DNA from 2 places in the Mesorhizobium sp. M0802 genome. Region 1 is predicted to be linked to the other one. Evidence: riboswitches for the same ligand, from Rfam matches in the RefSeq annotation. Region 1 holds a riboswitch; the other holds the start of a gene.
The links. Region 1 has a riboswitch for cobalamin ahead of metE (5-methyltetrahydropteroyltriglutamate--homocysteine S-methyltransferase). Riboswitches for the same ligand answer to the same signal wherever they lie in the genome.
Positions count from the first base shown of each region.

Region 2: linked by a shared signal. The riboswitch ahead of NKI10_RS07335 (DUF1636 family protein) and the one ahead of metE (5-methyltetrahydropteroyltriglutamate--homocysteine S-methyltransferase) in region 1 are both predicted to bind cobalamin.

Region 1 is NZ_JAMYOY010000029.1:15,340-19,548, reverse strand. It holds gene metE (5-methyltetrahydropteroyltriglutamate--homocysteine S-methyltransferase) at 1-1,911, opposite strand, end outside; cobalamin riboswitch at 2,003-2,203, opposite strand; gene NKI10_RS28445 (adenosine kinase) at 2,516-3,508, opposite strand; gene metK (methionine adenosyltransferase) at 3,618-4,209, opposite strand, start outside.
Region 2 is NZ_JAMYOY010000003.1:296,189-300,397, forward strand. It holds gene NKI10_RS07325 (winged helix-turn-helix domain-containing protein) at 1-738, shown strand, start outside; gene NKI10_RS07330 (DUF6348 family protein) at 768-1,460, shown strand; cobalamin riboswitch at 1,519-1,723, shown strand; gene NKI10_RS07335 (DUF1636 family protein) at 1,762-2,187, shown strand; gene cobW (cobalamin biosynthesis protein CobW) at 2,190-3,242, shown strand; gene cobN (cobaltochelatase subunit CobN) at 3,261-4,209, shown strand, end outside.

The DNA.
Region 1 (4,209 bases):
GCGCAGTGGCAATCCTTCGCGAAACGCGGCCTCATCGATCTGGATCATCCTTGCGCCGGACCTTTCGAGATCCGTCACTTCGTCGCGGATGGCGAGCGCGATCTGGCGGCAGGCTTCGGAGCGGGGTACGTCGTCTCGAACAAAGGACCAGTTGAGAATGGTCACTGGGCCTGTGAGCATTCCCTTCACAGGCTTTTCCGTAAGCGACTGGGCGAATTGCCACCAGCGCACCGTCATCGGATTGCGCCTCGATACGTCCCCGAAGATGATGGGGGGACGCACGTAGCGCGACCCATAGCTTTGCACCCAGGCATGCTGAGTGAAGGCGAAGCCGGACAGCTGCTCGCCGAAATGCTGTACCATATCGTTTCGTTCGAACTCACCGTGCACCAGCACGTCCAGCCCGATCTCTTCCTGCCAACGAATTGCTGACTCGATCTCCTTCTTCAGGAAAATCTCGTAGTCGACATAACTGAGCTGGCCCTTCGCATGAGCGGACCGCGCGCGGCGTACCTGCGGCGTCTGCGGGAAGGACCCGATTGTCGTCGTCGGGAACGGCGGCAGCCCGAGCGTGCCGGCCTGGACTCTGGAGCGCTCGCCAAAAGCGCTCTCTCGTCGTTTCATGCTACGGTCAATGCTGGCGATCCGCCCCTCAACAAGCGGGTCATGGATCTTCGTGGACGTCAAGCGAGTGGCGGCAGCCTCGGCAGAAGCTTTCAACGCGGCTGCCACCGCATCCCTGCCTTTGGAAAGGGCCCGGGCCAGCAAGACCAGCTCGTCGGTCTTCTGGGCCGCGAAGGCGAGCCACGACCTGATGTCGGCCTCGAGTTCCGTCTCCATGCGCAGGTCAATCGGCACATGCAGCATCGAGCAAGAAGGCGCGATTTCGACGCGGTCCAAGGGCCAGCCGGCGACGATCGGTTTGATGCGGTCGAGAATGGCGGGCAGGTTCGCACGCCAGACGTTGCGGCCATCGATCAAGCCGAGCGAGAGCACCAGATCCTTCGGAGCGAGCCGACCCACCGTTTCCAGCTGCTCGGGAGCGCGCACGAGATCAATATGCAGGCCGGCCAGGGGCAGAGAAACCGCGGTTTCGAGATTGTCTCCCAGCGACCCGAAATACGTAGCCAGCATGATCTTCAGCTCGGGCGCGGCTTTCGACAGCTGGCCATAGGCGAATTCGAACGCAGCTCGTTCGTTCGGGTTCAGATCGAGGACAAGCGCTGGCTCATCGATCTGCACCCAGTCGGCTCCCGACAGCTTCAGCCTCTGCAGGACTTGCTCGTAAACGGGCAGCAGCCGCGGTAGGAGCGCGATGGGACCGAACCCTTCGGCACGCGATTTCGCCAGCTTGAGGAAGGTGATGGGTCCAAGGATGACTGGGCGTGTGTGAATGCCGAGAGCTTTAGCCTCGAGGAAGTAATCGACCGGCTTCGATGACGAGAGGGCGAACGTCTGATCATCATCGAGTTCCGGCACAATGTAGTGGTAGTTGGTGTCAAACCACTTGGTCATTTCCATCGCGGTTACACCAGGTCCATGAGCCTCCTCCTGGTGACCAGCGTGTCCACAATCCTCCGTCTGACCCTGGTTGCCGCGCGCCATTGCGAAGTAGATGTCAAGTGGGACCTCGCCGCTATTCCAGCCGTACCGGGATGGAATGGCCCCGACCATGGCTGCGGTGTCGAGCACATGGTCGTAAAGCGAGAAGTCGTTCGACGGGATTTTCGACACGCCGCGATCGCGCTGCTCTTCCCAGCTAGCGGCTCGGAGCGCCTTCGACGTCGCAAGAAGGTCGCCAGCGGACGATGTTCCGGACCAGTAGCTTTCGAGGGCGAATTTCAGTTCTCGCCGACGACCGAAGCGCGGCACGCCGAGCGTTGCTACAGGAATTTGCTGAGAGACAGTCATGTCATACCCCGATGGTTGGGGGCGTCGGTGACAAGGAAGGCGCTAGCAGGCCGGCACGCCGGTTGCAGCGGCCACCGAGACACCCCGCCCGTGGACGTAATTCGCCGTGGCAGGTCTCTGGCTCGCGGGGTCATAGCCTCTACCCGTCTTCCCGAGGGTATTCGCCTCAGTGAGATGAGTGGATTGGCTCGCCGCTAACAGTTGCGGGGGCAGCGCCGGCATCGCACCGGCTTCCCTCTTAGCTTCGCTGCGGCAGCGCCGCACGCGAAGAACCACGACACGCAGACAATCACAACAATCCGCTCTCCTGTCAATGACGCATAACCAAATGTTTATGTCGTTATGCGATCGCGCTTTTACGCTTGTCTAACATTGTGAAATATTCAGTCGCCCATTGGCTGCGCTGCTGCGCTGCCACCATTGTCCAACTAATGGATTCCTGTCGGGCTGCGACATCCCTCGCAGGTCGCCCATGAAGGATTTCGGACAAGACTTCAAGCGCGTGACAACGTCGTTAGAATGCAGAAGATCGCAGCGAGCTTTGACACAGTTCCGCCACTGCGGTCATCGCGTCAGTAGGGCGGCTGGTTAGTTGCCCGCGCATCTACAGCAACCCAGCCCGTTCCGCCTCGCGGCGCAAATTCTGCCGCGGCCTTGGCCCGAGCTGCTGGATCACCAGCCCGGCTGCCAGCGACCCGAGATCGCCGCAATCCTGCAGGCTGCGTCCGGTCGTGTAGCCGTAGAGGAAGCCAGCGGCGTAGAGGTCGCCGGCGCCGGTGGTGTCGACCAGTTCGCGGATCGTCGTCGCCTGGATGGTGACGGTCTCGTCGCCGCGCACGATCACTGAGCCTTTTTCGGAGCGGGTGACGGCGGCAATCTTGCAGTCCTTGCGGATAGCCGCCAGCGCCTCGTCGAAGGATTTTGTCTGGTAGAGCGACTTGATCTCGTGGCTGTTGGCAAAGACGATGTCGACAGTGCCCGAGCGCATCAGCTCGAGGAACTCGTCCCGGTAGCGGTCGACGCAGAACGAATCCGACAACGTCATCGACACTTCGCGTCCGGCCTCGTGTGCGAGCTTCGCCGTCTGCCGGATCGCCTCCTTGGCGCGCGGCGGATCCCACAGATAGCCCTCGAAATAGGTAACCTTGGCGCCGGATGCCTTGTCGGCCTCGACATCCTCAGGGCCAAGCTCGACGCAGGCGCCGAGATAGGTGTTCATCGAGCGCTCGCCGTCGGGCGTGACGAAGATCATAGAGCGCGCCGTCGGCGGCTCGCCCTTGAGCGGCCTGGTGTCGAAGGCGACACCCTGTGCATGGATATCGTGCGCATAGATTTCGCCCAGCGCATCGTTGGAGACCTTGCCGAAGAAGGCGGCGCGTCCGCCGAAGCTGGCTACGCCCGCCGCCGTGTTGCCGGCACTGCCGCCGGAGGCCTCGATCGCCGGGCCCATGCGGCTGTAGAGCAGTTCGGCGCGGCGCGTGTCGATCAGGTTCATCGCGCCCTTGATGATGCCGTTGATCTCGAGGAATGCCTCGTCGCACTGGGCGATGATGTCGACAATGGCATTGCCGATGCAAAGCACGTCATAATCCGGCATCAATGTCTCCGCCAAAAAACCCGAGCCGGCTTCTCGCCACGCCTGCCAGGCGCGGGTCTGCCCGGTGGAAATGGGCTTTCCGCTTGCCAATCCGTTCGCCGGCGGCTTCTCACGGGGCGGCGAGTCCTGCCTCGCGACGCAATTCGTCCGCCCTGTCTGTCTTCTCCCAGGTGAAATCAGGCTCTTCACGGCCGAAATGGCCATAGGTCGCTGTATTGCGATATATAGGGCGTAAGAGATCAAGCATCTTGATAATGCCTTTCGGTCTGAGATCGAACAACTCAAGAATGAGGCGCTCGATCCTGCTTTCCTCAACCCTGGCTGTCCCGAACGTGTTGACCATGACGGAAACCGGACTGGCCACGCCGATTGCGTAAGCAAGCTGCACCTCGCACACGTCCGCAAGTCCGCTAGCGACGATGTTCTTTGCGACATAGCGGGCTGCATAGGCAGCCGAGCGGTCAACCTTGGACGGGTCCTTGCCCGAGAAGGCGCCGCCACCATGACGACCCATCCCGCCATAGGAATCGACGATGATCTTGCGTCCAGTGAGACCGCAGTCGCCGCGCGGCCCGCCGACTACGAACCGCCCCGTCGGGTTGACCAGAATTCTGATGCCTTCCGTCTCCAGGTGGGTCGGCAGGACAGGCTTTATGATTTCCTCAATGACGCCCTCGCGGACAGTCTCTTGCGAGACCTGC
Region 2 (4,209 bases), on a different contig from region 1:
CACGCCAAGCACGCCTTCGAATGGCTCTTCTGGGCCGGACGCATCACCACGGCGCACCGCCGTGGCTTCGAGCGTTTCTACGACCTGCCCGAGCGCGTGCTGCCGCAGGCGATCCTCGACCTGCCGGTGCCGGCGGCCGAGGACGCGCACCGCGAATTGCTGCGCATTTCCGCCCGCGCCCACGGCATCGCGACGTCGGGTGACCTGCGCGATTATTTCCGCTTGTCGCCGGCCGACATGAAGGGCCGGTTGGAGGAACTGGTCGAGATGGGCGAGTTGCTGCCGGTAAACGTCGAAGGCTGGGACAAGCCGGCTTACCTCTATAGGGACGCCCGCCTGCCGCGAAAGATCGAGGCCCGCGCCTTGCTGGCCCCCTTCGATCCGGTGGTCTTCGAGCGCGCGCGCACCGAGCGTCTCTTCGATTTCCGCTACCGCATCGAGATCTACACCCCGGCCGACAAGCGGCAATATGGCTATTACGTGCTGCCTTTCTTGCTCGGCGACAAGATCGTCGCCCGCGTCGACCTCAAGGCCGACCGGCCTGCGAGTGTCTTACGCGTCCACGCCGCCTATGCCGAAGCAGGCGCACCGCCTGAGACCACCGCACAGCTTTTCGAGGAACTAAAGGAGATGCAGGGCTGGCTTGGCCTTGAGCGCATCGAAGTGACGCCGGCCGGCAATCTGGGGCCGGCATTGGCTAGCGAGAGAGATGGCCAACCCTTGCAGCGTCTGTCATAGACGCCTCAATAAGCCTCGTAGGTTGTGCAATGGCATCGGACAAAGTGCTCGACATGATCCATGGCGCCCTCATTGCGCATGGAATAGATGCAGTCCGCAGAGATAGGGACGTCATGCTCCAATCGAAGCAGCTTCGGTTTGAGGCTGAGGTGTTCGAGACGAGTTCTGACCGGCTGGTCCTGGAAATCTACATTTTTTCTCCGCTGCTTGATGTTCAGCCGGTCATTGAATCCTTTGCTGGCTTCGGCGACACGCGCGAACAGGAACTGAACCAGGCGTTTGAAAAGTTTCTCCGTGGTGTTTTCCATGTGGCCATTGAGGGACTGGCCGATCACGTCTGCGAGAACATGCAGGCCGAAATAGAGCTTTGGCAGCGAAGCAGCGCCAGTTGGAAGATCTGGCGAAAAGATGCCCGCTGGAAAATCTATAGCGGCCCGGTCATTTCCCAGGCCACAACCGAGCTATGCTCGCTGACACCAGGCTATCCAGCATTCTATGCCAAGCTGGAAAAGCTGTTCACAGCTTCGGTACCCCCCGGAAGCCATTTTGTCCGGACCTTTCTGGCAGGCTTGAAGGGCACGCTGATTAGTGCCGAAGTCCTTCTGGACAACGCGGTTTGGCATGAGGGACAGAATCTGGCTGTCGGTCATGACTGGGACTATAGCGATGGCTATCAAGCTATCCGACAGGTCATCCTGGCACTGCCGGAAGCCGGGACATGACAGCCCCTGCCGACATCGCCATGTCGTAGCCGTGCGTTGACACCGCCGCCCGCAAAAGCCTAAATCCGCTGCAGACGGTCCCCTGCCCGCAACGGCAAGGGCCAAGAGGGAATGCGGTGCGGGATTTCGGTCCCAAATCCGCGGCTGTCCCCGCAACTGTAAGCGACGAGCCAAGGCCGAAAGCCACTGGGTAACACCGGGAAGGCGGCTAACCAAGGCGACGACCCGCGAGCCAGGAGACCTGCCGTCTGAGACAAAGTATCCGATCGCCTGGCGGGTTTCCGGGCAAGGAGCACGGTTTTTGGACCAGAACAGCAGTTTTTCGGCTGGCACAGCGGACATTGCGTCCGGGGACAACGACGCCCTGACCGGCGTGACCGTCATCGTCTGCGCCTCCTGCCGCGATGAGACCGGTTCCGACGCCCATCCGCGCGCCGGCGAATTGCTGGCTGAGGACACACGCCGCGCCGCTGCCGGCGATATCCGGGTCCGCACCGCCGAATGTCTCGGCAATTGCAAGCGCCGCCTCAGCGCCGCGATCCTGCGCGATGGCTGCTGGAGCTATGTCTTCGGCGATCTGACCGCAACCAGCGGCGCCGACCTCGTTACCGGCGCAAAGCTCTTCGCGACTTCGGCCGACGGCCTCATCCCGTGGCGCAGCCGGCCCGATAGCCTCAAGCGCGGCCTCGTTGCCCGCATCCCACCCCTCGACATGCTGAAGGACTGACGATGAACGCTTCAAACCCGGCCGCCAACCTCTCCCGTGTTCCCTGCACTGTCGTTACAGGCTTCCTCGGCGCCGGCAAGACGACGCTGGTCCGCCATCTCCTGGAAAATGCCGGCGGCAAGCGCATCGCCATCATCGTCAACGAGTTCGGCGACATCGGCATCGACGGGGAAATCCTGAAAGGCTGCGGCATCGACACCTGCCCCGAGGAAAACATCGTCGAACTGGCCAATGGCTGCATCTGCTGTACAGTCGCCGACGATTTCGTGCCCGCCCTCGACAAGATCCTCGCGCTGACACCGAAGGTTGACCACATCCTGATCGAGACCTCGGGCCTGGCTCTGCCCAAGCCGCTGGTCCAGGCGTTCCAGTGGCCGAGCGTGAAGAGCCGGGTAACCGTCGACGGTGTCATCGCCGTGGTAGACGGCCCGGCGCTGGCCGAAGGCCGCGTCGCCAACGACATGGACGCTTTGCAGGCACAGCGCGCTCAGGACGAGACGCTCGACCATGACGATCCTGTCGAAGAAGTGTTCGAGGACCAGATCGCCTGCGCCGATTTGATCATCCTGTCGAAGAGCGATCTGATGGACGCCCCCGGTTCGGCCCGCGCCAACGCCATCATCAATGAACATTCCGCCCGCGCGGTAAAAATCGTGCCGACTGCGCATGGCAAGGTCGACCCGTCGGTGCTGCTTGGCCTCGGTCTCGCCGTCGAAGACGACATCGAGAACCGCAAGTCGCATCACGACGGCGCTTTCGATCATGAGCATGACGATTTCGACACCTTCATCGTCGACATCCCCTCGATCGCCAATCCCGACGACCTGGCCAAGCGCGTCGCCACCGCCGCCGAACAGGAAAACGTGTTGCGTGTAAAAGGCTTCGTCGACGTCGGCGGCAAGCCGATGCGGCTTTTGCTGCAGGCCGTCGGCCCACGCGTCAACCATTACTATGACCGCGCCTGGACGGCCGAGGACGATCGCCGCTCGCGTCTCGTCGTCATTGGCCTGAAGGGGCTGAACCGTCCGGCGATCGAGCGTATACTCGCCGGTTGATCTCAGGCACGAGCCGCGATGCACATACTCACCACGACCTCCGCCTCGCTCGACGATCTCGCCGAGCCGGTTGATCTCCGGCAGACGCCGGCGGATATCGTGGCGCTGTCCTTCACCGACAGCGACCTCGCCGGCCTCGCGGCGGCCTGGAAGGCCGATGCCGCCCGCCTGCCGTCGATGCGGCTGGCGGCGCTGCGCGACCTGCGCCATCCCATGTCCGTGGACCTCTGGTTCGACAGCGTCGCCCGCCACGCCAAGGTGATTTTGGTGCGCATCCTCGGCGGCTACGACTGGTGGCGCTATGGCTGCGACCAGCTTGCCGCGACTGCCCGTGCGAACGGCATCAAGCTGGCGCTGCTGCCTGGTGAAAGCCACGACGAGGATCTCAGGCTGATCGAAGCCTCGACGCTGCCGCGCGAGGAGTTGGACGGCCTGCTTGGTTATTTCCGCGAGGGTGGCCCGGAGAATATGACGGCGCTGGTGCAGCGGCTAGCGGGGTTGGCTGGGTCCGATGTGGCGGCGGCTGAGCCGGTCAGCGTGCCGAAAGCTGGCTATTACGAGCCAGGCTGCGGCGTCGTAGGCAAGTTGGATTTGGCCGATGTCGGCGTTCCTTCACACCCCCCTCTGTCCTGCCGGACATCTCCCCCGCAAGGGGGGAGATCAGCCGGCGCGGACCTCGGCACTTTTTCTGCCCAGCCGATAATAGATTCCTCTGCAACATCCCCGATTGGCGAAAGCGTCGATGAGAGCACAATCTCCCCCCTTGCGGGGGAGATGTCCGGCAGGACAGAGGGGGGTGGGCGGGAACTCGGCGCAGACAACATCAACTCTCCCATCATCCCCATCCTCTTCTACCGCTCGATGCTGCTGGCCGCCGATGTCGCGCCAATCGATGCCCTCTTTGATGCACTCCGCCAGCGCGGCATGAGACCGGTCCCGATCTTCGTCTCCAGCCTCAAAGACCCGA